DNA from 3 places in the Streptomyces sp. NPDC041940 genome. Region 1 is predicted to be linked to each of the others. Evidence: riboswitches for the same ligand, from Rfam matches in the RefSeq annotation. Region 1 holds a riboswitch; each other region holds the start of a gene.
The links. A riboswitch is a leader RNA that binds a small molecule or an ion and turns the genes downstream of it on or off. The one in region 1 is predicted to bind cobalamin.
Positions count from the first base shown of each region.

Region 2: another riboswitch for cobalamin. It lies ahead of ACZ6I3_RS15955 (ABC transporter substrate-binding protein); the one in region 1 lies ahead of ACZ6I3_RS07615 (ABC transporter substrate-binding protein).
Region 3: another riboswitch for cobalamin. It lies ahead of metE (5-methyltetrahydropteroyltriglutamate--homocysteine S-methyltransferase); the one in region 1 lies ahead of ACZ6I3_RS07615 (ABC transporter substrate-binding protein).

Region 1 covers NZ_JBVJBP010000003.1:71,583-81,653, forward strand. The annotation lists gene ACZ6I3_RS07585 (helix-turn-helix domain-containing protein) at 1-357, shown strand, start outside; gene ACZ6I3_RS07590 (YbaK/EbsC family protein) at 400-957, shown strand; gene ACZ6I3_RS07595 (cation diffusion facilitator family transporter) at 959-1,987, opposite strand; gene ACZ6I3_RS07600 (ArsR/SmtB family transcription factor) at 2,050-2,409, shown strand; gene ACZ6I3_RS07605 (4-hydroxybenzoate 3-monooxygenase) at 2,411-3,634, opposite strand; gene ACZ6I3_RS07610 (CoA-binding protein) at 3,671-4,078, opposite strand; cobalamin riboswitch at 4,160-4,349, shown strand; gene ACZ6I3_RS07615 (ABC transporter substrate-binding protein) at 4,477-5,436, shown strand; gene ACZ6I3_RS07620 (FecCD family ABC transporter permease) at 5,433-6,446, shown strand; gene ACZ6I3_RS07625 (ABC transporter ATP-binding protein) at 6,443-7,255, shown strand; gene ACZ6I3_RS07630 (hypothetical protein) at 7,329-8,147, shown strand; gene ACZ6I3_RS07635 (SixA phosphatase family protein) at 8,144-8,689, shown strand; gene ACZ6I3_RS07640 (hypothetical protein) at 8,813-9,097, shown strand; gene ACZ6I3_RS07645 (YigZ family protein) at 9,144-9,770, shown strand; gene ACZ6I3_RS07650 (exonuclease SbcCD subunit D) at 9,879-10,071, shown strand, end outside.
Region 2 covers NZ_JBVJBP010000008.1:29,494-39,564, forward strand. The annotation lists gene ACZ6I3_RS15930 (GHMP family kinase ATP-binding protein) at 1-161, shown strand, start outside; gene ACZ6I3_RS15935 (cysteine synthase family protein) at 158-1,180, shown strand; gene ACZ6I3_RS15940 (ATP-grasp domain-containing protein) at 1,177-2,403, shown strand; gene ACZ6I3_RS15945 (MFS transporter) at 2,426-3,646, shown strand; gene ACZ6I3_RS15950 (class I SAM-dependent methyltransferase) at 3,615-4,364, shown strand; cobalamin riboswitch at 4,419-4,600, shown strand; gene ACZ6I3_RS15955 (ABC transporter substrate-binding protein) at 4,631-5,641, shown strand; gene ACZ6I3_RS15960 (FecCD family ABC transporter permease) at 5,668-6,744, shown strand; gene ACZ6I3_RS15965 (ABC transporter ATP-binding protein) at 6,741-7,532, shown strand; gene ACZ6I3_RS15970 (IucA/IucC family protein) at 7,516-9,012, opposite strand; gene ACZ6I3_RS15975 (IucA/IucC family protein) at 9,160-10,071, shown strand, end outside.
Region 3 covers NZ_JBVJBP010000006.1:184,013-194,083, reverse strand. The annotation lists gene ACZ6I3_RS13445 (PP2C family protein-serine/threonine phosphatase) at 1-205, opposite strand, end outside; gene ACZ6I3_RS13440 (alpha/beta fold hydrolase) at 205-1,008, opposite strand; gene ACZ6I3_RS13435 (LacI family DNA-binding transcriptional regulator) at 1,189-2,202, opposite strand; partial or broken gene ACZ6I3_RS13430 (beta-galactosidase) at 2,329-2,607, shown strand; gene ACZ6I3_RS13425 (maleylpyruvate isomerase N-terminal domain-containing protein) at 2,648-3,304, opposite strand; gene ACZ6I3_RS13420 (FAD-binding dehydrogenase) at 3,512-5,305, shown strand; gene metE (5-methyltetrahydropteroyltriglutamate--homocysteine S-methyltransferase) at 5,642-7,975, opposite strand; cobalamin riboswitch at 8,142-8,361, opposite strand; gene ACZ6I3_RS13410 (energy-coupling factor ABC transporter ATP-binding protein) at 8,389-9,240, opposite strand; gene cbiQ (cobalt ECF transporter T component CbiQ) at 9,237-9,986, opposite strand; gene ACZ6I3_RS13400 (energy-coupling factor ABC transporter substrate-binding protein) at 9,992-10,071, opposite strand, start outside.

The DNA.
Region 1 (10,071 bases):
GAGAAGAGCCCGAACGTCCATATCGTCCCCGCCGAGCAGACCGTGCGGCTGTGGCACACCGAGGCCGGCAGCTACAACCGGCTCCTCGCGGGCACCGAGGCGCCTGGCCCGCTGGAGATGTGGGACTGGCGGCTCATGCCCGGCGAGAGCAGCCCCTCGGACCCGCACCCCGCCGGCACGACCGAACTGCTCCACGTCACGGAGGGGGAGCTGACGCTCACCGTCGACGGCGTCGAGCACCGCGTCCCCGCGGGCGCGAGCGTCCACTTCGAGGCCAACGTCCCGCACACGTACGGCAACACCGGCGAGGTGCCGATGCGGATGACGATGGCCGTCTCGGTGCCGCCCGTGTCCTGAGGCGCCCGGTCGGAGGGGGCCCGCTGTTGTTAGCGTGCGGTCATGCGCGCACCCATCGGACACTTCGACGACGTCCGTCCCGCCCCGGCCTGCCTCGACGAACTCACCGGCCCGGTCGCCGACGCCGTACGGCACTGGCCGGGCAGCGTCCCCGCCGACCAGATCCTCTACGTCGACACCGACCCGGAGTGGGCCGACACCGCCGTCTTCGTGGAGCACCACGGACGGGACCTGCTGGAGCGGTCCGCGAACTGCGTGGTGGTGACGGGCAAGCGCGCCGGCGAGACCACGCTCGCCGCGTGCGTCGTGCTGTCCACGACCCGCGTCGACGTGAACGGCGTCGTGCGCCGCCGGCTCGGCGCCCGCAAGGCCTCGTTCGCCAGCATGGACACGGCGACCGGCGAGACCGGCATGGAGTACGGCGGCATCACCCCACTCGGACTGCCGGACGGCTGGCCCGTGCTGGTGGACGCGGCCGTCGTCGACCTGCCGTATGTGCTGGTCGGCAGCGGCCGTCGGCGCGGCAAGCTGCTGGTGCCGGGCAAGGCGTTCGCGGAACTGCCCGGGGCCGTGGTGCTGGAGGGGCTCGGGGTCTCCTGACCTACGCCGGCGTGTGATGGGCCAGGACCAGATGCGGGTCCGCCTCGCCGGGCACCGGCTCCGGGTCGGCGTGGACCAGGGCGGCGGTGAGGCGGGGCACGGCGTGCAGCAGCGCGTGTTCGGCGTCGACGGCGATCCGGTGGGCCTCGCGTACCGTCACGGTGCCGTCGACCACGACCGCGACCTCGGCGCGCAGCCGGTGCCCGATCCAGCGCAGCCGCAGCTCACCCACCCCGCACACCCCGGGGACCTCGGTCAGGGCAGCTTCGGCCCGGTCCACCAGGGCCGGGTCGACCGCGTCCATCACCCGCCGGAACACCTCACGCGCCGCGTCCCGCAGCACCAGCGCGATCGCCGCCGTGATCGCCAACCCCACGATCGGGTCGGCCGGTTGCCACCCCAGGGCCGAGCCGCCGGCGCCCAGCAGCACGGCCAGTGAGGTGAAGCCGTCGGTGCGGGCGTGCAGTCCGTCGGCGACCAGCGCGGCCGAGCCGATCGCGCGGCCGACCCGGATGCGGTAGCGGGCCACCCACTCGTTGCCCGCGAACCCCACGAGGGCCGCCACGGCGACCGCCGGGACGTGCTGGACCGGGCGCGGGTCGAGGAGGCGGTCGATCGCGGTCCACCCCGCGAAGACCGCGGACGCGGCGATCGTCAGCACGATCACGAGCCCCGCCAGGTCCTCGGCCCGTCCGTAGCCGTAGGTGAAGCGGCGGGTGGCCGCGCGCCGGCCCAGCACGAAGGCGATCCCCAGCGGCACGGCGGTCAGCGCGTCCGCCGTGTTGTGCACGGTGTCCCCGAGCAGCGCCACCGAGCCGGAGACGGCCACCACGAGCGCCTGGGCCAGGGCTGTCACACCGAGCACCGCGAGCGAGACCCAGAGCGCCCGCATCCCGCGGGCCGAGGACTCCAGGGCGGAGTCGACCTTGTCGGCCGTCTCGTGGGAGTGGGGGCTGAGGAGATGGGACAGCCGGTGGCGCGGGCCGTGCCGGTGGTGGTGAGGGCGGGAGTGCTCGTGCCGGTCGCTCACGTGGGTCCCCTTCCGGTGCGCGGGAGTGGACGCGCACACGCCCACAACGCCATTATGTGCTTATGAGCGCACGCATGCACTTGTCACCTGCGCACGATGCGCACCCGCGCAGCCCCGGCGAGGAACAGTTCGCGCTCGCCGCCGAACTCCTCGCGCTCCTGGGGGACCGGACCCGGCTCGCCCTGCTGCACGCACTGACCGGGGGAGAGGCCGATGTCACGACCCTGACGGAGGCGTGCGGGGCGGCCCGGCCCGCCGTCAGCCAGCACCTGGCGCGGCTGCGTCTCGCGGGCCTGGTGGACACACGCAAAGACGGCCGCCGCGTGATCTACTCACTCCGCGACGGCCATCTGCGCCGACTCGTGGACGAGGCGCTGAACGTGGCCGACCACCGTCTCAGCGACCGCCCCCCGCACGACTGAATCAGTACCGCGCGGCCGTCCCCAGATACTGCTCGGCGAAGGCCGCGGCCGCCGCGGGCGAGGTGAACAGGCGGCGCAGCCGGGCGAGCGTGGTGCCCGCGCGGAACGGGTCGCCCGCCGCCGTGCCGTGGTACACCTCGGACAGCCACTGCGAGAACTCCTGGTAGTCCCAGACCCGCCGCAGGCACGCCTGCGCGTAGCCGGCCAGACCGCTGTCGTCACCCGAGGTCAGGCGGGCCACCAAGGCGTCGCCGAGCAGGAAGGCGTCGTGCAGGGCGAGGTTCATGCCCTTGGCGGCGATGGGGGCGACCAGATGGGCCGCGTCGCCGACGAGGTGAAGCCGGCCGTGCACCATCGGCTCGACCACGTAGTCGTGCATGTCCAGCACGCGCTTCTCGATCAGCCGCCCCTCCGTCAGCGGCGGCGCACCGGCCGCCCCGAGCCGCTGCCGCAGCTCCGCCCAGACGCGCTCGTGCGGCCAGTTCTCCGGGTCGTCGCCCGGCGGGCACTGGAGGTAGTAGCGGGTCACCTCCGGGCTGCGTGGCATCTGGCCCGCGAAGCCGTTCTCGTGACAGCCGAACAGCACGCAGTCGGCCGACGGCGGGGCCTCGGCGAGCAGCGCCAGCCAGCCGATGCCGTAGTCGTGCCGCGCGAGGCGGACCCGCTCCGGCGGCAGCGAGGCCCGCGTCACTCCGCGCGCCCCGTCGCAGCCGGCCACGAAGTCGCAGTGCGCGACCCGCCGTTCACCCGTCTCCGGGCAGGTGTACGACACGGACGGCCGGTCGCTGTCGATGTCGTGCACCTCGACGTCCCGGACCCCGAAGCGGATCTCCCCGCCGCGCACGTCGGCGTACTCGCGCACCAGGTCCGTCACCAGCAACGGCTGCGGGTAGACAAAGTGGTGACTGCCCGTCATCTCGCCGTAGTGGAACGGGTACCGCTCCCCGTCGAAGCGGAACTCGCACGCGCTGTGCAGCTCCGCGCGGTCCAGCAGATTCCGGGCGAGGCCGCGCTTCTCCAGGCCCCGTACGGCCCACTCCTCGATGATCCCGGCCCGGGGCCGCTGCTCGATGAACTCCCGGGTCTCGGTCTCCAGCACCAGGCAGTCCACCGAGGCGGCCCGCAGGATGTTGCCGATCGTCAGCCCGGCGGGACCGGCGCCCACGACGACGACCGGGACATGGTGCGGGGAGCCGGAGTTCGAGGGCGGGGAGGGGTGGGTCATGCACTCATTATGGAGCGGGCGCGTCGGCCGTGACCGTCACCCCACCCGCGGGATCTCGATCGCCGGGCAGCGGTCCATCACCATCTCCAGACCCGCGGCCCGGGTCCGGTCGTACGCCGCCGCGTCGACGACCCCGAGCTGGAACCACACCGCCCCCGCGCCCTTGGCGACCGCCTCGTCCGCGACGGCTCCGGCGAGGTCGCTGTTCACGAACACGTCCACGACGTCCACGTCGAAGGGGATGTCCGACAGGCTCGCGTACCCCTGCTCGCCGTGCACGGTCTCCGCCTTGGGGTGCACGGGCACGACGCGCTTGCCGTACCGCTGGAGCACCGCGGCGACGCCGTACGCCGCGCGCTGCCGGTTCGACGACAGGCCCACCACGGCCCAGGTGTCGCCGAGCTCGGTGAGGATCCTGCGGAGCGTTGCGTCGTCGCCGTACACCGGCGGCCTCCTCGGGAGTCGCGGAAGAGCTGCTGTCCGGGCAACGACGCAGGGTGCGCTGTGATTCCCCCGGATCCTCCGTGATAGCTTGCCGAGGCCAGTCGAACCCATGTACGTGGGTCAGGGAATCCGGTGCGAATCCGGAACTGACGCGCAGCGGTGAGGGGGACGGGCGGGGCCTCGGCCACTGAACGGCTCGTATGTCGTACGGGAAGGCGCCCCGCACCGGGTGAACCCGAGTCCGAAGACCTGCTGGCGGCCCCCGCGGCCGGCCGGCGGTGGGGGAGCACCGTACGACCGGGCTCCGCGATCGGGCCCTCGACGTCTGAGGACTGGTTTCCTTGCCCCTCGCCCGACCCGCCCGTGCCGCCGTCCTGCTCGCGGCCTGCTCCCTGCTCATGACCGGCTGCGCAGGCTCCGAGGCTCCCAAGGCCAAGGCGTCCGCCGCTCTCGACAACTGCGGCCGGAAGGTCCGAGTCGACAAGGCGCCCAAGCACGCCGTCTCCCTCAACCAGGGCACCACCGAGATCCTGCTCTCCCTCGGCCTCGCCGACCGAATAGCGGGCACGGCCACCTGGACCGACCCCGTGATGAAGGGGCTGGAGAAGGCCAACGCGAAGGTGCCGCGCATCGCCGAGAACAACCCGTCCTTCGAACGGGTCCTGGACTCCGAGCCCGATTTCGTCGCCGCGTCCTTCGTCTCCACCCTCGGCAAGGGCGGCGTCGCCACCCGGGACCAGTTCGAGAAGCTCGGCGTGCCCACGTACGTCTCCCCGTCCGACTGCGCAGGCAAGGACAACTCGGGCGGCGGCGACGGCAAGCGCGACAAGGCGCTGGGCATCGACGCCGTCTACGGCGAGGTGCGGGACCTCGCGACCGTGTTCGGAGTGAAGGACCGCGGCGACAAGCTCGTGGCCTCCCTCCAGCAGCGGATGAAGAAGGCCACCCAGGGCGTCGACGCCTCCGACGTCTCCCTTCTGTACTGGTTCGCCAACTCCGAGTCGCCCTACATGGCCGGCTGCTGCGGAGCGCCCGGCATCATGACCCGCGCCCTCGGCGCCGAGAACGCCTTCGACGACACGCACGAGGAATGGCCGCAGGTCAACTGGGAGACGGTCGCCGACCGCAACCCCGACGTCCTCGTCATCGGCGATCTGACCCGCAACTCGGAGACCGCCGAGTCGGCGAAGCGGAAGATCGCCTTCCTTGAGTCCAACCCGGCCACCAAGAACATGGACGCCGTCAAGAACAAGCGCTACGTGCTGCTCAGCGGACAGGCCATGAACCCGACCATCCGCACCGTCGAGGGCGTGGAGAAGGTCGCGGCCGGACTGCGTGAGTTCGGGCTCGTGAAGTGACCGTCCGCGGACCGGCGCTCGGTGTCGCGGGCGCCTTGCTGCTGGTGGTCTCCGTGGCCCTGGCGATCACCATCGGACCGGCCGACATCCGGGTCGGGGACGTGTGGTCCGTCGTCGCCTCGCATGTCGGGCTCGGCAGCTCCGACCTGACGCCGATCCGGGACGGGATCGTCTGGCAGCTGCGGCTGCCGCGCACCCTGCTCGCGGCCGTGTGCGGGGCCGGCCTCGCCGTGTGCGGGGCGGTGATGCAGTCGCTGCTGCGCAACCCGCTGGCCGATCCGTTCGTGCTCGGGGTGTCCTCGGGCGCCTCCACCGGCGCGGTCGTCATCGTCGTGCTGGGCGTGGGCGGCGGTGTCGTCTCGGTGTCCGCGGGCGCGTTCCTCGGCGCCCTGGTCTCCTTCGCGCTGGTCCTGCTGCTCAGCCACACCCTCGGCGACACCACCGACCGGGTCGTCCTCGCGGGCGTCGCCGCCATGCAGCTCTTCTCCGCACTCACCTCCTTCGTCGTGCTGACCGCCGCCGACGCCGAGACGACCAAGGGCGTGCTGTTCTGGCTCCTGGGCTCGCTCGGCGGGGCCGGCTGGACCGACGTGTGGCTGTGCTTCGCCGTCCTGGCCGTGGCGCTGGTGGTGTGCCTGTCGTACGCCCGTACCCTCGACGCCTTCGCCTTCGGGCAGGACGCGGCGGCCGCGCTCGGGGTGTCCGTGGCCCGCACCCGCCTGGTGCTGCTGTGCGTCACCGCCCTGCTCACGGCGGCGCTGGTCAGCTCCGCCGGGGCGATCGGCTTCGTCGGGCTGGTCCTGCCGCACGCCGCCCGGGCGCTTGCCGGACCCGGGCACGCCCGGCTGCTGCCGATCACCGCCCTCGCCGGCGCGGTGTTCCTGGTCTGGGTCGACACCCTGGCCCGTACGGTCCTGGATCCGCAGGAGGTGCCGGTGGGGGTCGTGACATCGCTGATCGGGGTGCCGGCGTTCGTGGCGGTCCTCTACCGGACACGGAGGGTGCGATGACCGGGACACACGTCAGTGAGACGGAGAAGCCGGTGCGGGACGGGCTCCGGGCCGACCGGGTCAGCCGCCGTACCGACGGGCGCCTCATCCTCGACGGCGTCGCCCTCGCCCCCGAACCCGGCTCCACCGTCGGCGTCCTCGGCCCCAACGGCTCCGGCAAGTCCACGCTGCTGCGGCTGCTGGCCGGGCTGCTCACGCCGACCGCCGGAGTCGTCACCCTGGACGGCACCCCGCTGGGCGACCTGCCCCGCCGTACCGTCGCCCGCCGCCTCGCCACGGTCGAGCAACAGGCCGACACCCAGGTCGAGCTGACGGTCTTGGACGTCGTACGGCTGGGCCGGATCCCGCACCGCCGCGCCTGGACACCCGCCTCGGCGGACGACGAGCGGGCGATCCACGCCGCCCTGGAGCGCACCGGCCTCGCCGCCCGGGCCGGCCAGCCCTGGCACACCCTCTCGGGCGGCGAACGCCAGCGGGTGCAGATCGCCCGCGCGCTCGCGCAGGAACCCCGGGAACTCCTCCTGGACGAGCCCACCAACCACCTCGACATCCACCACCAGCTGGACCTGCTCGCCCTGGTCACGGGCCTGCCGGTCACCACCGTCGTCGCGCTGCACGACCTCAACCTCGCGGCGATGTACTGCGACCGGGTCGTCGTCCTGCGCGGGGGGACGGTGGTGGCGGGCGGTGCTCCCGGTGACGTCCTCACCGAGGAGCTCATCGCGGAGGTGTACGGGGTGCGGGCCGCCGTCAGCCGCGAGGGGCCCGAACAGCGGCCCCACGTGCGCTTCCTGGGCACGCTGGCCTGAGGCATGCCCGGCCCGGTGCCGGGCACGCCATTGGTGGGGTGCTTCCCGCCACGGTGGCCTGAAAACGTCGAACATGCCTGCGTGTGCGCGCCCGCCCGCCTACGCTCGCCTCGTGCTGCGCATCATCGACGCCCGTAGCGGCGAGCCGGTCGACGCCGCCCCGGCCCGCCGGGGCCTGACCCGTGTCGAGGTGCACGCGCCCGACTTCGACACGACGAGCCTGCGGGTGCTGCTCGTCGCCGACCTGCTCGTCCGGGCCCTGGAGCTGGGCGGCACCCCGGTGTGGGCGCTGCTGACCGGCGGGCGACGGCAGGCGGAGCTGCGCGCGAGCGCCGCGGCGCTCGGCATCCGGCCCTTCGAGGACAGCCCCGACGTGAGTGCCGGGCTGGGCGAGGCCCAGGTCATCCAGGTCGCGGTCGAGGGCGGCACGGCGACGGACGGTGTACGGATCGATGTCGCCCCCGCGCAGGCCGAGAACCCGGACCCTTCCGAAAGCCGGGACCCTTCCGACAGCCCGGCCCCTTCCGCACACCCGGACACGCGGGACGGCACCGACCCCGGTGTCCTGCGCCTCGCCCTGCTCGCCCGGCACCACAGCGCCCCCGCCCGGCTGGAGGCGGTCACGCTCGACGAGGCCCGGGTCACCCTCGCGCGGTGGCGCGGCGCGGTCGCCCGTTGGGCCCGGCTGCCCTCGCGGCCCGTCCCCGACGAGGTGCGCCGGCGGTTGCGCGACGCCTGGGAGGATGACCTGGACCTGCCCCGGGTACTGGACATCCTGCACGATGTCGAGACCGAGCCGGAGCTGCCCGACGGCGCGCGCTTCGAGACGTACGCGTACGCCGACCGGCTCCTCGGCCTCGACCTCACCCGCGACCTGGGGTCCCCGTCATGATCGAGCGCGCCGGAGCCGGCCCACTGCGCCGCCTGGTCGTCCTGCGGCACGCCAAGTCCGCCTGGCCCGTGGACGTCGCCGACCACGAACGCCCCCTCGCCCCGCGCGGCCGCCGGGACGCCCCCGCGGCCGGGCGCGCGCTGGCCGAGGCCGACTGCCTGCCGGACCTCGCGCTGTGCTCCACGGCCGTACGCGCGCGCCGGACCTGGGATCTGGCCGCCGGCCAGTGGGGCACGCCCCCGCCGGTCCGCCACGACCGGCGGCTGTACGCCGCCGGTCCCTCCGGTCTGCTGGCCGTCGCGCAGGCGGTGCCCCCCGAGGTCGAGACGCTGCTGCTGATCGGGCACAACCCCGGTCTGGAGGAACTGGTCGTGGCCCTCGCCGCCGACGGGCTCGACGACACCCTGGAGCAGGTCCGTACGAAGTTCCCCACCTCGGCGATCGCCGTCCTGTCCTGGCGCGGCGCGACCTGGCGGTCCCTCATCCCCGGCACCGCGCTGCTCACGTCCGTGATCGTGCCCCGGGGCCGGAAGGAGCAGTAGCCCAGGAGCACGCACAGACATGGGGCCTTTTCGGTGATTTGCGCCCGGCTCGCGCCTGGCGCACGTGCCGCGGCGGGTACGCCGTCTGCGAGGAACGCCCTCGAGACCATGAGGAGACCACCCATGCACGCAGTGATCCGACGGTACGAAGGGGTGACCGACCCGGCTGAGGCGGGGCGCCGGGTGAACGACGGGTTCCTGCCGCTCGTCCGCGAGGTCCGGGGTTTCGTGGCGTACTACTGGGTCGATGCCGGTGGCGGGGTGATGGTGTCGACCAGTGTCTTCGAGGACCGGGCCGGCGCCGAGGAGTCGACCGAAAGGGCGGGGGACTTCGTACGGGACCGCCTTGCCTCGCTGCTGCCGCATCCGCCCCAGGTCACGGCCGGTGAGGTCGTGGCTCATTCGTAGCGGAGGTCCCGGCCGATCCGGCTGACCGGATGAATAGGCTGGCCGGATGCAGGACGAATACCGCACGGTCGCCCGCACGGGCGTGCACGAGACCGAGGTCAACCGCTCCCGCTTCCTGTGCGCCCTGGCCCCGGCGGCCACCGAGCAGGAGGCGCAGGACTTCATCGCCGCGGTCCGCAAGGAGCACGCCGGCGCCAACCACAACTGCTGGGCCTATGTCATCGGCGCCGACGCCTCGGTCCAGAAGGCGAGCGACGACGGCGAACCCGGCGGCACCGCAGGTGTCCCCATGCTCCAGATGCTGCTGCGCCGCGACATGCGGTACGTCGTCGCCGTCGTCACCCGCTACTTCGGCGGCGTCAAGCTCGGCGCCGGCGGCCTCATCCGGGCGTACGGCGGAGCGGTCGGCGAGGCCCTGGACACCCTCGGCACGCGCACCCGCCGCAGATTCCGCCTGGCCACCGTCACCGTCGACCACCAGCGGGCGGGCAAACTGGAGAACGACCTGCGCACCACCGGCCGCGAGGTGCGGGACGTGCGCTACGACGAGGCGGTCACGATGGAGATCGCCCTCCCGGACGCGGAGGTGGACGCCTTCCGGGCCTGGCTCGCGGATGTGACCTCCGGCACGGCCCGCTTCGAGCCGGGCGGCGAGGCGTACGGCGATATCTGACGATCCGGACCAAGCGGGCATGGAGGGCGTGGCTGCGGCGGCTGATGACGGGTCGATACGGGAGTAACCGCCCGTGACGTCAGACCCGGCGGTTAGTCTCGGGGGATCATGAGGTTGCTGCATACATCCGACTGGCACCTCGGCCGGTCGTTCCACCGGGTGAACATGCTCGGGGCCCAGGCCGATTTCATCGGCCGGCTCGTCGCGACCGTGCGGGAGCGGTCCGTGGACGCGGTGGTCGTGTCCGGGGACGTCTACGACCGGGCGGTTCCGCCGCTCGCCGCGGTCGAGCTGTTCGACG
Region 2 (10,071 bases), on a different contig from region 1:
GGGAGCGGTTCGGTGCCGACGGTGTCTTCGTCGCGCACACCGGCTGTCTGACCGGCTATCTCTTCGCCCGCCGCCCGGACTCCCGCCTCAGGTCCGAACTGTCCGCGTTCTTCCGCTCGCTCGGCCACCAGTGCTCTTTCGCCCAAGGAGGCTACGGGTGATCCACCCCCACATCGCCGACGCCCTGAAGATTCCCGACCTGGTCCGGCTCACCGACGGGCTCGTGCTGCTCCGGTTCGAGTCGATGAAGATCTACTCGGCGCTCGCCGCCGTCCGCCGATTACTCGACCGGGGCACGGTCCGGCCGGGCCAGACCCTGATCGACAGCTCCAGCGGCATCTACGCCTACGCCCTGGCGCTGGCCTGTCACCGGCACGGCATGCGGTGCCACATCGTGGCGTCCACCACCGTCGACGCCACCACCCGCGCCCAGCTGGAGATCCTCGGCGCGAGTGTCGAGCAGGTCCAACCGTCCCGGAACCTCAAGCTCGACCAGGAGTTACGGGTACGGCGGGTGCGCGAGATCCTCGCCGAGCGCCCCGACTGCCACTGGATGCGCCAGTACCACGACGACATCCACTGCCTCGGCTATCACGAGGTCGCCGACCGGATAGCGCAGGCGTTCCCCGATACCCCTCTCACCGTCGTCGGCGGGGTGGGCTCCGGCGCCTCGACGGGCGGCCTCGTGGAGCGGCTCAGGGAGACGGAGCCGTCGGTGCGGCTGGTCGGGGTGCAGCCGTTCGGCAGCGTCACCTTCGGCAGCCAGGACCATCACGACCCCGAGGCGATCATCGCGGGCATCGGGTCGTCGATCGTCTTCGACAACGTCCGCCACCACCTCTACGACACCGTGCACTGGATGGACTTCACGCACGCCATGTCCGGCGCGGTCAGTCTGCTGCGCGAACACGCCGTCTTCGCCGGGCTGTCCACCGGCGCCGGATATCTGGCCGCGATGTACGAGGCCCGCCGCCACCCCGACCGGCTGCACCTGGTGATCGGCGCCGACACCGGACACCGCTACGTGGAGCGCGTCTTCGCCCGGCACCCGGAGGCCCTGGACCCCGCCTCACTGAAGCCCGTCGAGGTCCGCGACCCCGAGGAGATGAGCATGCCCTGGTCGAGAATGACGTGGCGGCGCACGGCCTGCCCCGCCCACTGGAAGGAGCGGGCGGCATGACCGTCGTCTGTCTGGAGTCGCTGACCTTCGGGCTCGGGCACCTGGTACGCGCCGCCGACCGGCTCGGCGAGCGGCTGCTGCTCCTGACCCGCGACCCGGCCTACTACGCCTACGAGCTGGAGCGGCTGCCCGTCGGCGCCCTGGACGTCGTGGAGACCGACACCTTCGACGTGGAGCGGGTGGCGGAACTGCTGGGGCGTACCCCGGAGTTGCGTGGCCTGATCAGTTCCACCGACACCTGGACCCTGGCCGGAGCGGACCTCGCCGACCGTTTCGCCCTGCCGGGGCTCGATCCGGAAGTGCTGCGGTTCACCAGGGACAAGGCCGCCGTCCGCAACCGGCTGCACGAAGCCGGTCTCACGCGCGGCCGGGCCGCCGAGGCGGCGGGTCCGGAGACGGAGGCCCGGGAGCTGCTTCTCAAGGAGGTGGGCCTGCCCGCGATCCTCAAGGACACGGCGGGCACCGGAAGCCAGAACGTCTGGCTGGTGCGCGACGAGAGGGAACTGGACCGGGTCCTTCGGGAGGCGGCGGGGCAGCCCCTGAAGGGGCGGCTGTTCGCGGAGCCGTACTTCGGCGGGCCGGTGTACAGCGCCGAGACCCTCACCTGGGCCGGGCGCACGCGGCTTCTCGGTGTGTCGAGCAGGCTCATGTCGGCGGAGCCCCGCTTCCGCGAGGAGATCACCGCCTTCCCCGTCGCCTTCCCGGAAGCACAGCGGGTGTCGCTGGAGCGGTGGCTCGACGAGGTGCTCGCCGCCGTCGGGTACACCGACCGTTTCGCGCATGTGGAGTTCGTGCTGACCGGCGACGGCCCCGAGGTGGTGGAGGTCAACCCCCGGATCGGGGGCGCGCTGGTCGGTGAGGGCCTGTGCCGGGCGCTCGGCGTCAATGTGTACGAGGCGATGATCGAGGCCGCGCTCGGCCGCCGGCCCCGGCTGATGGACACGGAGCTGCCCGGCGGTCCGGCCGTGGCCTTCGTCCTGGGGTATCCGGCCGAGCCCGGGGTGTTCACGGGGGTCGCCGGGCTCGACCGGCTGGCGGACCTGCCGGGGTCACCGGCCTGGTATCCCGTCCGCCAAGTCGGGGATCTCGTGGAGCACTTGAGTGACAGCCGTGGCTACGCGGGCATCGTCTACGCCGAGGCGGAGACCGCGGAACTCGCCACGCACCGGGCGGTCGCGGCCGCCAACGCCCTGCGCGTGCTCACCGAGCCCTCCGGTGGGTGAACGGCCCGGGCGGAGCGCCGGGTTGTTCCCGCTCAGCGGCCCGCTGCGCTTCCTGCTGCTCAGCTCGTTCCTGATCCCGCTCGGCAGCTTCATGGTGCTGCCGTTCATGTCGGTGTTCCTGCACGAGCGGCTCGGGATGGGGCTCGGCACGGTCGGCGTGGTGCTGGCCGTGGCGGCGCTGGTGCAGTTCTCCGGCGGCGTCGTCGGCGGGGCGCTCGCGGACCGGATCGGGCTGCGCCGCACGATGCTGTGGGCCCTCGTCGTACGGACGGCCGGGTTCGTCGGCCTCCTGCTGGCCCTGCGCTGGCCTCCCCTGGCGGTCGCCGCGCTGGTGCTGACGTGCTGCGGCGCCGCCCTGTACCTGCCCGCCAACAAGGCGTACCTGGTGCACGGGGTGGACGAGGAACGCCGTCCGGCGTTCCTGTCGGCGGGCAACGCGGCGCTCAACGCGGGCATGGCGGTGGGCCCGTTGATCGCCGGGCCGTTCGTGCTGTCCTCGCCCGGCTGGCTGTTCGCGGCCGTCACGGCGCTGTTCCTCGCGGTCACGGCGGGCCACGCCGGGCTGCCCGCGGCCGGGGAGCGGCCCCCCGGCACCGAGGTCACCCGGCAGGGGCTGCTGGCCGGGGTGGCCGTCCTGCCGTTCGCCGCCAACGCGCTCGCGTTCTACCTGTACTTCCACTTCCAGCACTTCCTGGCGGTCTACGCCGTCGAGCGGGCCTCCAGCGAGTTCTACAGCCTGGTCCTGCTGCTCTGCTTCACGCTGGTCATCGTCGTCCAGCCGCTCGCCTCCGGGCTGATCCGGCGCATGCCCTACGCGCTCGCGCTGACGGTCGGGTTCGCGGGCCTGGCGGCCGGACTGGCCGTGCTGGCGATCGGCGGCCGGGCCGCTCTGCTGGCGGGCGGGGCGCTGATCACCCTGGGCGACATCGTGCTGTTCCTGAAGAACGACCTGGAGGCGCTGCGCCGCAGCCCGCGCTCCGACGCCGTGGTCTTCGGTCAGCAGCGGCTGGCCTCCGGTCTCGGCGCCTGCGCGAGCGGGGTGCTGGGCGGCCAGGTGTACGGCCTCGGGGAACGCGCCGGGCACACGGGCTGGTTCTGGCTGCTGGCCGCCGCGCAATGTCTGCTGCTTCCCCCACTCCTGCTCTTGCTGCGAAGGCACGGCGAGCGGCTGAAGCAGGTCCCATTCGACGAAGAAGGAGCACTGAAGCCGCATGACACGGACGGGCGGGTTCCAGGACGATGACTTCTGGACGGAGTTCCACGACTTCCTCTTCTCCGAGCAGCGCCACACCCAGGCCGAGGAACTTCTGGACACCTCTCCCCTGCTGTCCTTCCGGCCCGGGGCGCGGGTGCTCGACCTGTGCTGCGGCCCCGGCGTGTTCACCGTGCCGCTCGCCCGGCGCGGCTACGAGGTGACGGGCGTGGACCTCAGCCCGGCCATGCTGGACCGGGCGCGCAAGCGGGCGGCGGACACCGGCGCCGACGTCACGTACGTCCAGGCCGACGCGCGCGACTACGCGGCGCCGGGCGGCTTCGACGTCGTACTCAACATGTTCACGTCGTTCGGCTACTGCGAGGACCCCGCCGACAACGCGCGCGTGCTGCGCACCATGTACGACTGCCTGGCCCCGGGCGGCACGCTCGTCCTGGACCTGGCCGGCAAGGAGTTGCTGGCCCGCAAGGTCACCCCGCCCAAGGTGGTGACGCGCGGTGAGGACCTGATGGTGCAGACGGACACGGTGCTGGACGACTGGGCGCGGCTGCGCAGCGACTGGGTCCTGGTGCGGGGTGAGCGTGTGACCCGGGCGACGCTGGTGTGGTTCGTGTACAGCGCCGTGGAGTTGCGGCGGATGGCGGAGGAGGCCGGGTTCGGGGGCGTGGAGGTCTTCGGCGGCTTCGACGGCCGGCCCTACGACGAGAACGCCGAGCGGCTGGTGCTGCGGGCGGTCCGGGAGCTGTGACGTGGGCACGGGGCGTGCGGGGCGGGCGCGCACGCCCTGTTGACCGCGACGGCGCGGAACGTACTATCACCAGGTCATCGCCGCGACGGGAGACAGGAAGCCGGTGCGATTCCGGCACGGTCCCGCCACTGTGACCGGGGAGCGCACCCCTTCGACACGCCACCGCGCGAGCGCGGGAAGGCTTGGGGGGACGTCGATCCGGGAGTCAGGACACTGACCCGCCGCGGGCCCGATCCGAGGAGCGCGGACTCCCCAGGAGGCTCTACGTGTCCCACCTGCTCTCCCCTGCCCGCCGACAGGTCACAGCGCTGGCCGTCGCCCTGTCGGCGGCACTGCTCGTCACCGGCTGCGGCTCGTCCGGCCGCACCGCCGAGGACCCGAAGGCGTCGAAGGCACCCGAGGGCTTCCCCGTCACCGTGAACAACTGCGGGGTGAAGACGACCTACGACAAGCCGCCGTCACGGGTCGTCACCATCCACCAGCACCCGGCGGAACTCATGCTCGCCCTCGGTCTGAAGGACCGCATGGTCGGCACCGCCTTCCCCGACTCGGCCGTCCTGCCGGAACTGCGGAAGGACTACGAGGCGATACCGGAACTGGCGAAGAAGGAACCGTCGTTCGAGACCGTCCTGGAGGCCGAGCCGGACCTCGTCTACGGCGGCTACGGCAGTGCCTTCGCGGAGAACGAGGGCCGCTCCCGCAAGGCGTTCGCCGACGCCGGCATCGACACCCACCTCAACCGCGAGTACTGCGGCAAGAAGCGGGTGACGATGAAGGACACCTACGACGAGATCCGCACCGCCGGTGAGATCTTCGGCGTCTCCGGCCGGGCCGACGCACTGGTCGCCGACCTGGAGGGCCGGGTCGCCAAGGCGGCCTCCGCCGTCGAGGGCGAGTCCGCGGTGCCGGTGTTCGTGTACGACAGCGGCGACAAGACCGCCTTCACCGCGGGCGGCAAGAGCCTCGGCACCGAGATCATCCGGCTGGCCGGCGGCAAGAACGTCTTCGCCGACCTCGACGACGTCTTCGGGGACGTCTCCTGGGAGCAGGTCGTCGAGCGCAGGCCCGAGGTCATCGCCATCTACGACTACGCCGGTGCCGGAAGCGTCGAGCAGAAGAAGAAGTTCCTGCTCTCCCAGCCTGCCCTCGCCGACGTGCCCGCCGTGAAGAACAAGCGGTTCGTGGTCCTGCCGCTCACCGCCACGCTCGTCGGCATCCGCTCGGCGTACGCGGTGGGGGACCTGGCGCGCGGGTTGCATCCCGAGAGCTCCCGGTGACGCAGCCGGCCACCGAGGCTCCCGCGGTGCGACGCCCTGTGCCGGCCGGGCAGCGGACGGGGCGCACCGGCCTGGCCGTCACGCTGCTCGTCCTGACCGCCCTGCTCGTCGTCTCCGCCACGGCGGGCCTGGCGATCGGCTCCGTGCAGGTGCCGCCCGGGCAGGTCTGGGGCATCGTGACGCACACGCTGGGCGCGGGCTGGACGGAGCCTGACTGGTCGCGGGCGCGCGAGACCATCGTGCTGGATGTGCGGGCGCCCCGGGTGCTGCTCGGGGTGGTGACCGGGGCGGGCCTCGCGGTCGTGGGCACCGCCCTGCAAGCCCTGGTGCGCAATCCGCTGGCCGAGCCGTATCTGCTGGGCGTCTCCTCGGGGGCGTCCCTGGGCGCGGTGTCGGTGATCGTGTTCGGGGTGAGCGTGTTCGGGCCGGTGTCGCTGTCGGCCGCCGCGTTCGCGGGCGCGCTGGGCGCGCTGCTGCTCGTGTACAGCACCGCCCGGACCGGAGGACGCATCACCTCCGTGCGGCTCGTGCTGTCCGGGGTGGCGATCGCCGCGGTGCTCACCGCGCTGCTGGATCTGCTGCTGCTGACCACCGACCGGGGCAACGAGGCCCGTGCGGTGCTCGCCTGGACCCTCGGCGGTCTCGGCGGCGTCAACTGGGGCACGCTGTGGCTGCCGAGCCTGGCGACTCTGCTGGGCGTCGGTGTCCTCATGGTGCAGTCCCGGAACCTGAACCTGCTGCTGGCGGGCGAGGAGGCCGCGACCACGATGGGCCTCGACGTGGCCCGGTTCCGGGCCCGGATGTTCGTGCTGGTCTCCCTCGTGACGGGCGTGCTGGTCGCGGCGGCCGGGCCGATCGGCTTCGTGGGCCTGATGCTGCCGCACATCGTGCGGCTGTTCGTCGGCGGCGACCACCGCCGGGTCCTGCCCACGGCCGCCCTCGGCGGGGCGGTCTTCCTGGTCTGGGCCGATGTCGCCGCGCGCACGATCGCCGCGCCCATGGAGGTGCCGGTCGGCGTGCTGACCGCGCTGTGCGGCGGGCCGTTCTTCCTGTGGCTCATGCGCCGGGACGCCCGGCGGTCCACGGACCGAGGAGTGGGATGAGCGCGATCGGAACAGGGGTGGCCGCGACCGATCTCGATGTCGAGGGCGTCACCCTGACGGCCGGAGCACGTCACCTGGTGCGGGACGTGTCCCTGACCGCCCGCCCGGGCAAGACCATCGGGCTGGTGGGCCCCAACGGCAGCGGCAAGTCCAGTCTGCTGCGGGCCGTCTACCGGGTGCTGCGCCCCGACGCCGGGCAGGTGCGGGTCGACGGCGCCGACGCCTGGTCGCTGCCCGTGCGGCAGCTGGCCCGTACCGTGGCGGCGGTGGTGCAGGAGTCGGGCGCCGACTTCGATCTGGCCGTGCGCGAGGTCGTCGCCATGGGCCGCACCCCGCACAAGCGGCTTCTGGCCGGCGACACCCCCGAGGACGCCGGGCTCATCGACTCCGCGCTCGCGGCGGTCGACGCCGCCCACCTGGCCGAGCGGCCCTTCGACCGGCTGTCCGGCGGCGAACGCCAGCGGGTGCTGATCGCCCGGGCCCTCACCCAGCAGCCCACGCTGCTCGTCCTCGACGAGCCCACCAACCACCTGGACATCCGGCACCAGTTGGAGGTGCTGGGCGCCCTGCGCCGACTGCCCGCGACGGTGCTGCTCGCCCTGCACGACCTCAACCTGGCCGCCTACTACTGCGACCGCCTCTACGTCCTGAACGAGGGCGAGGTCACCGCGTCCGGCCCGCCCGCCGAGGTCCTCACGCCCCGGCTGCTGGCCGAGGTGTACGGGGTGGAGGGAGAGGTCACCGTGCATCCGCGCACGGGCGCTCCCCAGGTCACGTTCCTTCCCTGAGCGGATTGGGCAGCGGCAGATAGCGGGCGTCGGCGCCGTCCGCGCCCGTCCAGCGCAGCAGGAGGTTCGTCTTGGCGGGGAGGGTGGGCGAGGTGAGCAGGGCGGGGATCTCCGGCAGGTCGTGGCGGGCGAACTCGCGGCGGGCGGCGGGCCACGGGTCGAAGCCGGGATGGCGTTCGGCGAGGGCGCCGGCGATCTCGGTGAGGTGGTTGACGACCAGGCAGTACACGAGCCGCTCCCAGCCGGCTTCCCGCTCCACGTCCGGCAGCAGCTTCACGCCCTCGGCGTCCCGGTACAGGGCCTGCACGGGCATGCCGTCGGCGTCGACGGCGATCAGGGTGTTCTGCAGATGAGCCTCGATGACGACGCCGTGCCGGGCGAAGGCCTCCAGGGCCGGGGGCACCACCCGCGCCAGATACGCCGCCCACCATGCCCCGGGGTCGGCGGCGCGGTCGAGCGGGCTGCCGTCGAAGCCCTCGACGAGTCCGGCGGCGAGCAGCGGGGTCGCGCCGGGCACGAGACGGTCGGCGAAGCCGTCGCGGACGAGGACGGCCAGGGCCTCGAAGGCGAAGCCGGCGGTGCGGTACCCGCGGTCGCCGAGCCAGGCCGGGGGGCCGTCGAGCGTGTCGAAGCCGTCGAAGGCGGCGCACACGGCCGCGTCGGTGCGGCGCAGGGCGAGCAGGTCGTGGCGCCACAGCCGGCGGATGTCGTTGGTGATGCGCACGTCGAGGCTGAACTTCAGGAAGAGGTCCTGTCCAGGTGCGTAGAGCGTGCGGATCGCGGCCGTCGGCCAGGTGTCGAAGGCGGTCGTGCCCAGCCGGACCAGCCTCCCGTCCTCGAAGGCGGCGGCGAGCTCCGTGCCCGCCAGGTCGAGCTGCCAGGGGTGGGCCGGGAGCAGCCGGTAGCCGGGCGGGGCGGTGCCGAGGGCGTCGAGGGCCGAGGTGTCGCCCTCCTCGACGACGCAGTCCTCGCGCAGCCCGAGCAGGACCAGCGGAAAACGGGCGTACGCCTCGGGCGCGTACGGCAGCCACCCCGCGGCCGGGCCGCCGCCGCGCGCCTTGGGGGCCGGGTGGTGGGTGTGGCCGGTGAGGAGACACTGCTCGGAGCGCAGGTAGAGGTCGTCGGGCGGGGTCGCGCGGTCGCGGGCCTCCAGCAGGGCGGCCACGGCGTCCCTGCTGTCGATCATCTCGGCGGGCAGTTCGTGGTTGGACACCCCGGTGTGCCGGCGCAGTTCCTCGGCGACGAGTTTGACCAGTTCGGTGTGGTCGACGCGCTGCCGGCCGTCCGGCCCCTCGACCTCGGGCTCGGCGGGCCGCCGCGTCCCGCGCACCCGCAGCAGACGGCCCCCGCCGGGCAGGCGGTAGATCCGGTGCTCGCCCTCCTGGCCGACCGGCCGGGCCACCTCCCGCAGCAGGCAGTTCAGCAGCGGCACGGCGGCGTACGCGTCGGCGGTCGGGGGCATGAGGTCCACGCGATCCACTCGTTTCCGTACGTTCCTTGTGTTCTCTGTGTTCTCTGAGTTCCCCGCAGCCCTTCCGGGACTTCCGGACTTCCTGGCGGAGATGATCAGTATGCCGTTCGACGTCATCGCGCCGTGACGCCCTATTCGTACCCGAGGAGCCCGCCCGTGCACCGTCCCCCCACCGCCGAGGCCGAGGTCGCCGAAGAGCTGGCCGCCGTACGGCCCGGACTGCTGCCGCGGTACGAGGCCGAACTGCCCGGCGCCCGCGCGGCCGTGCTGTCCCGTCTGTGGCGCGGTCTCGCCCATGATCCACTGCCCTGGGTGGCCCGCAGGGAGCCGGGCCGGGACGGGCTGACCCTGTTCCTGTCCGACGGCCGCCGGCTGCACGGCCCGCCGCCGGATCCGTACGCGACCGGCGGCTACGTCACCGTCGTGGGGCTCGACGGGGCTGAGTACAACGATCCGGCGCGGCTGGTGACGGACCTCGCCGTCCCGCACTCCGCCTCCTTCGCCGCCGAACTCGGTCACAGCGTCGCCTCCTTGGCGCTGTCGAGAGCGGGGCAGGACGGACTCGCGGCGGACGAGTGGCCGGGGAACGACTGGGAGTGGGAGCAGCGGATCGTCGACGGGCATCCGTTCCACCCCACCTGCCGGTCCCGGCCCGGTTTCTCGGTGGCCGAGCAGCTCGCCTACGGGCCCGAGCACCGGCCGGTCGTGGAGCTGGGTCTTGTACCGGTGCGGGCGGAGGAGTGCCTGGTGACCGGGGCGTGGCCCCAGGACCTGCGGGACGGGCCGCGGGTGGTGCTGCCGGTGCACCCCTGGCAGGCGGCGCATGTGCTGAAGCGGACGTGCGAGGAGCGGCGCGCCGCGCATCCGCTGATGTCCCTGCGGACGCTCGCCCTGCCCGGCGGGCCGCACGTCAAGACCTCCCTCAGTGCCCGGCTGACATCGTCGGTGCGGGACATCTCGCTGCCCTCGGTGGCCGCGTCCGCGCTGCTGTCGGACTTCGCCGAGATCCCGGCGGCGCGCACGGACGGCCTGCTGCACGTCACCCGCACCCTGGGAGCGGCTGCGGCC
Region 3 (10,071 bases), on a different contig from region 1:
CCACGGCCTCGCGTTCCAGGCCGAGCCAGTCCAGCAGCGTGGTGTTGATCTTGGCGATGGTGCCGTCCATCAGCGTGGACAGATAGCCGCAGGGTGCCGACTCGTACAGGTCCTCCGCACTGTCCTCCAGCAGCGCCGTGAACGCCGCGGCCGTGCCCGCCTCGTCCCCGGTCCCGGCGGGCTCCGAGGCGTTCGCACGACACATCACCGCGGGGACTCCAGGAAGTCGAGGATCGCCTGGGCGGTGGCCTCCGGAGCGCTCAGCTGCGGACAGTGTCCGGTGGCGTCGAGGGTGACCAGACGGGAGGAGGGGATCGCCGTGTGCACAAAGGCGCCGACCTCGCGCGGCGCGATGGCGTCCTGCTCGCACTCCAGTACGAGGGTCGGTACGGTCACGCCCTTGAGATCCTCGCGGCTGTCGGTCAGGAAGGTCGTACGGGCGAAGACCCGGGCGATGTCGGGGTCGGTGGCGCAGAAGCTGTTGGTCAGCTCCTGGCCCAGCTCCGGACGCTCCGGATTGCCCATGATCACCGGGGCCATCGCGGACGACCAGCCCAGATAGTTCGCCTCCAGGGAGTCCAGCAGCTCGTCGATGTCCTCGGTGCTGAAGCCGCCGCGGTATCCGTCGTCGTCGATGTAGCGGGGTGAGGGCGTCACCATCACGAGCGCCCCGATCCGCTCCGGGGCGGCCCGCGCCGCCAGCACCCCGACCATGGAGCTGACCGAGTGCCCCACGAACACCGCCCGCCGAAGGTCCAGCTCCTCGCACACGTCGACGACGTCGGCGGCGTAGCCGTGCAGCGAGGAGTACCGCTCCTCGCTCCAGGCCGACAGATCCGACCCGCCGGAACCCACGTAGTCGAACAGCACCACCCGGTACCGCTCCGCCAGAGCCGGCACCACCAGGCGCCACATGTTCTGGTCGCAGCCGAACCCGTGTGCCAGGACCAGCACCGGCGCGTCGTCTCGGCCGGTGATGGTCACGTTGTTCCTGCGGCGGATGTCCATGCGGTCATGCTGCCACCCCGGCCGGCGGGCTTCGACGGCGGACCGGCCGACGACATGATCGTTCTCGCCGGGCGTGGACGCCGTCGTGTGCCGCGACCGGGCCGACACCGGCCATCCGAAAGGGTGATGCGGCCGGTCGGGCGCGTCCCGCCCGGATGTGAAAGGCCGTCCCTCCTCGCCTCAACCCCCCGAACTCTCCCGCACGATGAGCCGGTGCCCGGCCACATGGTCGCCGGGCGGCGCGGTGTCCGGAGCGTCGATCCGGGCCAGCAGCTGGGCGACGGCGGCCCGGGCGATCTCCTGCTTGTCGGGGGCGACGGTCGTCAGGGTGGGGACGCTGAAACGGGACGCCTCGATGTCGTCGAAGCCGACCACGTCGAGCTCGCCCGGCACGGAACGGCCCAGCTCGTGCAGGGCCCGCAGCGCGCCCAGGGCGAGATGGTCGTTCAGGCACAGCAGCGCGTCCGGGCGGGGATCGCGTTCCATCAGCGCGCCGGCGGCCCGCGCGCCGTCCTGCCAGTGATAGGCGTCCACCCGCACCACCAGGCCGGGCTCGAAGGGCACGCCCGCCGCTTCGAGGGCCTCGCGGTAGCCGTCGGTGCGCAGCCGGTCGGTGCCCTGGCGGCCGTGCAGGGCGCCACCGACCACCGCGATGCGCCGGCGGCCTCTGGACAGGAGGTGCTCGGTGGCCTCGCGCGCCGCGCGCACGTTGTGGATGCCGACATGGTCGGTGCCGCCCTCGGCGGAGCGCTCGCCGAGCAGGACCACGGGCAGGCGCCGGTCACGGACGGCGAGATCACGCGGCTGCAGGGAGAGCGGACTGAGGATGACGCCGTCGGAGAACTGCGCGTCGAAACCGTGCAGCGCCGCCAGCTCCCGCTCGCGCACCGCCCCGGTCTGGTGTAGCAGCACGGTCTGCCCGCGCCGGTCGGCCTCGGCCATGACGTGCTTGGCCAGCTCGGCGAAGTAGGCGACGTCCAGCTCCGGGACCGCCAGGGTGATCATGCCGGTGCGGCCCTGGCGCAGTTGCCGCCCGGCGATGTTGACGCGGTAGCCCAGGGCGTCGATGGCCTCCTGGACGGCGGCGCGGGTCTGCTCCGAGACATGCTCGAAGTCGTTGATCACGTTGGAGACGGTCTTGGGGGAGACGCCGGCGTACTCCGCCACGTCCTTGATCCTTGGTCTGGCCGCCACGCTGTCCCGTCCTTCCGACTGCCGAGATCGTACCGACTGCGCTCATCGGGCCGTCCGACGGGTTTACATCGATGTAAACCCGTGGTGCCATGGGCGTCGACCGGCACATGTGACACGAGGAGCCCCATGGACGTGCCCCGCCCCGAGTGTCCGAGGCCCCAGTTCGTCCGTGGCGCGTGGCTGAACCTCAACGGCTCGTGGCAGTTCGAGATCGACCGGTCGGACACCGGCCTGGAACGCGGGCTGTTGACGCGCGAACTCACCGGCACGATCGTCGTCCCGTTCTGCCCGGAGTCGGAGCTCTCCGGGGTCGGGGATACGGACTTCATGGAAGCGGTCTGGTACCGGCGGACCGTGACCGTGCCGGCGGACTGGGTCGGCGCCCGGGTGCTGCTGCACACCGGCACACGAACTGACGAACGACCGGGGAGGGCCGGGAGCCGGGTCAGCCCAGGTAGAGCGGCAGTTTCGAGGCCTGCGCGCCCAGTTCGGCCCGCTCCGCCTCCGTGGGCACCCGCCTCCCGGTGCCCACCAGCAGCGCGTCCAGGTCGGTGAACGACGCGGGGAACGCGCTCCCCGCGATCCGTTCCAGCAGCTCGCGGGAGCGGGTGAGCCCCTCCGCCGGCGGCTGCTCCGCGTCCGGGAGGTGCGCGATCAGGTCGAGGTGGTGCAGCGTCCACTCCAGGACGTACGCCGAGAGATAGTCCGCCACGGTGAGGACCTCGTCGCGGGTGCCGACCCGGCCGGCCGGGTCGGCGAGCCGGGCGGCGCGGCCGGCGGCGGAGCCGACGTCGTCCAGGTGGAAGGCGAGCAGGTGCGGATCCTCGTACGCGGCGGCGAGCCGGACGGTCAGCGCGTCGAGCGGGTCGTCACCGGTCGGTGGCGTGTCGGCGAGCTCCCAGTAGGTCACCGCGTCACGGGTCGGTTCCCGGTCGGAGGGAGTGGCGAGGGTGATCAGGACGTCCTGGGCGTCGATGACCAGATGGCACACCAGGTCCCGCACCAGCCAGCCCGTACAGCCGGACGGCCGGGCGAAGTCCTCGTCGGCCAGGTCGGCGACCGCCGCGCGCAATGCCGTCCAGGAACGTGAGAAGAGATCCACCTCGGCACCGTAGTGGGGTGCGTCGCGGGCGGACAAACGCATTTCGGGCGGCCGGTACGCCCTTGTGCCAACTCCCGAACCGCGCCCTTGAGTTCATCGGCGCAGGACTCTGGCGGCCTTGAGAACTCCTGGGCTACCGTCGGTAACACCCCTGGTTGCCCCAGGGGCCTCTCCCGACCCCTGCGCACCTCCTCCGGAAGGCGGCCCATGGAACACCCGTCAGAACCCGCCGCGTTCACCCGCCGTCGTGCCCTGACCGTGGCGGGCGGTGTGCTCGCCGGCGCCGCGCTCGCGCAGTCGGCGTTCCCGGCCTTCGCGGCAGGCGCCGGATCGTCGGACGCGGACGCCATCGTCGTCGGCCACGGCCTCGCCGGGCTCGTCGCCACCGCCGAACTGGCCGCCGCCGGACGCAAGGTGCTGCTGCTCGACCAGGAACCGGAGGCCGGCCTGGGCGGGCAGGCCTTCTGGTCCTTCGGCGGGCTGTTCTTCGTCGATTCCCCCGAGCAGCGGCTCATGGGCATCAAGGACTCGCAGGAACTGGCCTGGCAGGACTGGCTGGGCACGGCCGGCTTCGACCGTGGCATCACCGACCCCTCGGGCCAGGACCACTGGGCCCACAAGTGGGCCGAGGCGTACGTGGACTTCGCCTCGGGGGAGAAGCACTCCTGGCTCGCGGGGCTCGGGATGCAGTGGTTCCCGATCGTCGGCTGGGCCGAGCGCGGCGGCGGCCTCGCGGACGGGCACGGCAACTCCGTACCCCGCTTCCACGTCACCTGGGGCACCGGTCCCGCCATCGTCGAGCCCTTCGAGAAGAAGGTGCGCGCGGCCGTGGAGGACGGCAAGGTGACGTTCAGGTTCCGGCACCGCGTGGACGACCTGATCGTCACGAACGGTGCCGTCACCGGGGTACGCGGAAAGGTCCTGGAACCCAGCAGCGCGGCACGCGGCAAGCCCACCTCCCGCAAGGTCGTCGGCGACTTCGAACTGAACGCCCCCGTCGTGATCGTCACCTCGGGCGGCATCGGAGCCAACCACGACCTCGTCCGGCGGAACTGGCCCGCGCGCCTCGGCACACCCCCGAAGTCCATGATCACGGGTGTGCCCGCGCACGTGGACGGGCGGATGCTCGCGATCACCGAGAAGGCGGGCGGACGGATCGTCAACCCCGACCGCATGTGGCACTACACCGAGGGCCTGAAGAACTACGACCCGATCTGGCCCGACCACGGCATCCGCATCCTGCCCGGCCCGTCCTCCATGTGGTTCGACGCCACGGGCAAGCGCTTCTCCAGCCCCGACATCCCGGGCTACGACACGCTCCACACCCTCAAGTCGATCACCGACACCGGATACGACTACTCCTGGTTCGTCACGACCCAGAAGATCATCGCCAAGGAGTTCGCGCTCTCCGGCTCCGAGCAGAACCCGGACCTCACCGAGAAGAACGTCTGGAAGCTGCTGTCGCGCATCTGGCAGACCCCCGAGCCGATCGAGCGGTTCAAGGAGAAGGGCGAGGACTTCGTCGTCGCCAAGACCCTGCCCGAACTCGTCGCCGGCATGAACAAACTGACGGGGGACGACCTGATCGACCTGGCCGGCCTGCAGCGGCAGATCGAGGCCCGCGACCGCGAGATCGCCAACCCGTACACCAAGGACGCCCAGGTCATGGGCATCCGCAACGCCCTCGCCTACCCCGGCGACACCCTCAGCCGCACCGCCTCCGCCCACCGGATCCTGGACACGTCCGCAGGATCGCTGATCGCCGTACGCCTCAACATCCTCACCCGCAAGACCCTCGGCGGGCTCCAGACCGACCTCTCCGGCCGCGTCCTGAACGCCGCCGGCAAGCCGATCAGCGGGCTGTACGCGGCCGGCGAGGTCGCCGGCTTCGGCGGCGGCGGTGTCCACGGCTACCGCTCCCTCGAAGGCACCTTCCTGGGCGGCTGCCTCTTCTCGGGCCGCGCGGCGGGCCGGGCGGCGGCCGCGGCGACGGCGGGCTGAGGCGACGGTCGCCACCCCGCCCGCGAGCCGGGGGCCGAGGCCTCGGTAACCCGGCGTCCCGGCCCGGCCGCCGGCGATCCGGGATCTCCCGGGCCGTGCTGCCGGGCCCGGCCCGTGGCTCAGGCGACGGGCCCGGCGGGCGCCCGCCGCGGAAGTCGACCGCGGCCGAGCCGGGCGCGGGCTGCGGCAGCGGCCCCAGCGAGCGCGATCCGGCCCGGCGGGGTCCCGCGCGACCTGGCCCGTCGGGGAGCGGGCCGCGATAGGCCTCGGCGGGATCCCGCGCGCGACCTGGCTCCGGCAGGGCGGGCCGCTGCCTCGGCCCGCCCTGCCGGAGCGTCAGGCGAGTCCGGGCCGCTCCCCGTCCAGTTCGGCCCGGACGGTCCGGGCCGCCGTGACCAGGTTCTCCAGGGACGCGCGGGTCTCGGTCCAGCCGCGGGTCTTCAGGCCGCAGTCGGGGTTGACCCACAGCCGTTCGGCGGGGATGGCCTTCAGGCCGGTGCGCAGCAGGTCGGCCGCCTCCTGCGCGTCGGGAACCCGCGGGGAGTGGATGTCGTAGACACCCGGCCCCGCCTCACGCGGATAGCCGTGCGAGGCGAGTTCGCGGGCGACCTGCATGTGGGAGCGGGCGGCCTCAAGGCTGATGACGTCCGCGTCGAGGTCGTCGATGGCCTGCACGATGTCGCCGAACTCGGCGTAGCACATGTGCGTGTGGATCTGCGTGTCCGGCCGCACGCCGCCCGTGCTGAGCCGGAAGGCCTCCGTGGCCCACCCCAGATACTCCGGCCGGTCGGCGGCACGCAGCGGCAGCGTCTCGCGCAGGGCCGGCTCGTCGACCTGGATGACCGACGTCCCGGCCGCCTCCAGGTCCCTCACCTCGTCGCGCAGGGCGAGAGCGACCTGCCGGGCCGTCTCGGCGCGCGGCTGGTCGTCGCGGACGAAGGACCAGGCGAGCATGGTGACCGGGCCGGTGAGCATGCCCTTGACCGGACGGTCCGTGAGGGACTGCGCGTACGTCGTCCAGCGCACGGTCATCGGCTCGGGCCGGGAGATGTCGCCGGCCAGGATCGGCGGGCGGACATAGCGGGTGCCGTAGGACTGGACCCAGCCGTGCTGCGTGGCGAGATAGCCGGTGAGCTGCTCGGCGAAGTACTGGACCATGTCGTTGCGTTCGGCCTCGCCGTGCACCAGGACATCCAGACCTGCCTTCTCCTGGAAGGAGATCACCTCCTGGATCTCGGCCCTGATGCGCTCCTCGTAGCCGGCCGTGTCGATCCGGCCCGCGCGCAGGTCCGCCCGGGCGGTACGCACCTCACCGGTCTGCGGGAACGAGCCGATCGTGGTGGTCGGCAGCAGGGGCAGACCGAGCCGGGCGCGCTGGGCGGCGGTCCGCTCGGCGTACGGCAGCGAGCGGCGGGCGTCCGCATCGGACACCGCGGCCGTGCGGGCGCGGACCGCCGGGTCACGGGTGATCGGTGAGTTCGCCCGGGAGGACAGGTCCGCCCGGTTCGCGGCGAGCTGCGCGCCGATGGTGTCCGTGCCCTGCGCGAGACCGCGCGCGAGGGTCACGATCTCCGCGGTCTTCTGCCGCGCGAAGGCGAGCCAGCGCAGCACCTGCGGCTCGATGTCCCGCTCCGCCGCCGTGTCCAGCGGCACGTGCAGCAGGGAGCAGGAGGCCGAGACGTCCACCCGGTCGGCGAGGCCGAGGAGTGTGCCGAGCCGGGAGAGCGACGCCGCCAGGTCGTTGATCCAGATGTTGCGCCCGTCGACGACACCGGCGACCAGCCGCTTGCCCGGCAGACCGCCCACCGCGGCCAGATCGTCCAGGTTGGCCGCCGCCGACTCCGTGAAGTCCAGCGCGAGCCCCTCGACCGGCGCCTTCGCCAGCACCGGCAGGGCGTTCCCGAGCCGGTCGAAGTATGAGGCGACCAGCAGCTTCGACCGGTCGGTGAGGGCTCCGAGGTCACGGTAGGCACGCTCGGCGGCGTTCAGCTCGGCCGGGGTCCGGTCCTGGACCAGGGCCGGCTCGTCCAGCTGCACCCACTCGGCGCCCGCCGCGCGCAGGTCGGCGAGGACCTCGGCGTACACGGGCAGCAGCCGGTCCAGGAGCGTGAGCGGCTCGAAGTCCGCGGGCACCCCCGGGGCGGGCTTGGCGAGGAGCAGATACGTGACCGGGCCGACGAGGACGGGGCGCGCGGTGTGGCCGAGCGCCAGGGCCTCGCGCAGCTCGGCGACCTGCTTGGCGGAGTCGGCGGTGAAGACCGTGTCCGGACCCAGCTCGGGCACCAGGTAGTGGTAGTTGGTGTCGAACCACTTGGTCATCTCCAGCGGCGCCACGTCCTGCGTGCCACGCGCCATGGCGAAGTAGCCGTCCAGGGCGTCCGCCTCGACGGCGTCCCGGTGGCGGCCGGGGATCGCGCCGACCATGACGGTGGTGTCCAGGACGTGGTCGTAGAACGAGAAGTCGCCCGTCGGGACCTCGTCGATGCCGGCGTCGGCCAGCTGCCGCCAGTTCGAGGCGCGCAGGTCGGCGGCGGTGGCCCGGAGGGCGTCGGCGGTGACGCGGCCCTTCCAGTAGCCCTCGATCGCCTTCTTCAGTTCCCGGTTCTGGCCCTGGCGGGGGTAGCCGTACACGGTGGACCGTGCTGCCGCGGCTGCGGGCTTGGTGGTCACGGAGATCTCCTTCGCGAGACGAATCCCTGAGATCCCGGCGACGGGACGAGAGCGCGAAGGGGTGACGAACCGGACGGAGACGACCTCGCGCGGCACAGCGCGGTCATCCGCCTGGTAAGTACGCCGACCCGCCCTCGAGGTCACCGGAATGTCCGCGCACGCATCGTCCGCGCGCGGGCAGTTGGCAGGTCTTCGGACTCGCGGGCACGTCTCACCATGTGAGAACACCTACTGGCCGTCGCTTCCCGGGCCCTGCGTGGACCCAGTGCGTATGACGGCGGTCGTTCCCGCTCACCGCTGCGGGGCAGTCCCGGATTCCCACCGGGTTCCCTCTTGCGACGCATCCCGCCTGGCGGACGGGGCGAACCAGCTGCACCGCCAGCCTATACACGACAAGGCCGCGGAAGCGACCCTCAGCCGCCGCCGGCCGGCCGCCCCGCCGCCAGCGCGGCCAGCTCCTCGGGAGTGCGCGGGCCGGGCGCCGACCCCGTCAACAGCCCCTGCGCGCGCAGGAGGTCCGCGGCGGCGGCACCCCACGGCAACCGCAGTCCCGCCTGCCGGAGGAGATCGGTCCGGGCCAGTGCCGTGGGAGCGGGCGCGAGGTGCACACCGTCCGGGGTGAGGAGCGCCGCGTCGTCGGCCCAGCGCAGGGCGAGATCGACGTCGTGGGTGGCCATCACCACCGTGGTGCCGTTCGCACGCAGCCCGTCGAGCGTGGCCAGGAGCCGTTCCTGGCCGTCGGGGTCGAGTCCGGCCGTGGGCTCGTCGAGGATCAGCACCCGGGGCCGCATCGCGACCGCGCCCGCGATGGCGGTCCGTTTGCGCTGCCCGTAGGAGAGCAGATGGGTGGGCCGGTCGGCCAGGGCGCCGATGTCCAGGGCGGCGAGCGCCTCCGCCACCCGCGCCCGTACCTCCGTGTCGGACAGCCCGAGGTTCAGCGGCCCGAACGACACGTCCTGCTCGACGGACGCCGCGAACAGCTGGTCGTCCGGGTCCTGCACCACCAGTTGGACGGTCGTCCGCAGCCGGGTCAGGCCCTTGCGGTCGTACGTCACCTGCTGCCCGTCGACCGTCAACCGCCCCTCGTGCGGACGCAGCCCGCCGCTGAGCAGCCGCATCAGCGTGGTCTTGCCGCTGCCGTTGCGGCCGAGCAGCGCCAGCGCCCGTCCCTCGCGGATGTCGAAGTCGAGGCCGCTGAGCACGGCCGGGCCGTCCTCGTAGGCGAAGGACGCGCCCCGCAGGGCGACGAGGGCGGGCTCGCTCATGCCGGCGGCCTTTCCAGTACGAAGGTGAGGACGACCAGCGCCGCGAGGAGCGCGCAACTGGCGACCGTGAAGCGGACGGAGACCCGGGCCTCCGGCACCAGAACCCGCAGGGTCCCGTCGTAGCCGCGCCCGGCGAGACCGGCCTGGAGGCGGGCCGCCCGGTCGAAGGCCCGGACGAACGCGGTGGCGCCGAGCCCGCCCAGCGAACGCCAGGCGGCGGCCCGCGTGGTGTGCCCGAGCCGGGCGGCCTGCGCGTCGCGGATCCGGCGCACTGAGTCCAGCAGCAGAAAGCTCATGCGGTACGTCACGAGCGCGACATCGACGACCGGCGCCGGGACGCCGGCCCGGACCAGGCGCGGCAGCAGGTCGGACATGGGCGTGGTGAAGGCGAACAGCAGCACCCCCAGGGAGGCCGCCGAGGTGCGCAGCAGCAACTCCCCGGCCCGCAGCGGCCCGTCGTCCGCGAGGGAGACGAAGCCCTCCGGCCCGCCCACCTGGACGAGCAGCGTGAGAGCGCCGGTCACGCAGAAGCCCAGCGGCACCCGGTAGGCCCGCCACAGCCGCCGGCCGGGCACACCGGCCGGCCCCAGCAGCAGGGACACGGCCGTCACCAGCACCAGGGCCGCGCCCGGCCAGGGCGGCAGCGAGATGGCCAGCACGGTGAGTCCCAGACCGAGCACGGCCTTGTCCACGGGATGGCGGCGGCGCCAGCGACTGCTGTGCGCCGCCGCGTCGATCGGCAGCACGCGGCTCAGGCCCTTTCGGCCGCCGGCTCCTCGGCGTCCCGCTCCCGCGCCTGCTGCTCACCCTGGCGCCGGCCCCGGCGCAGAC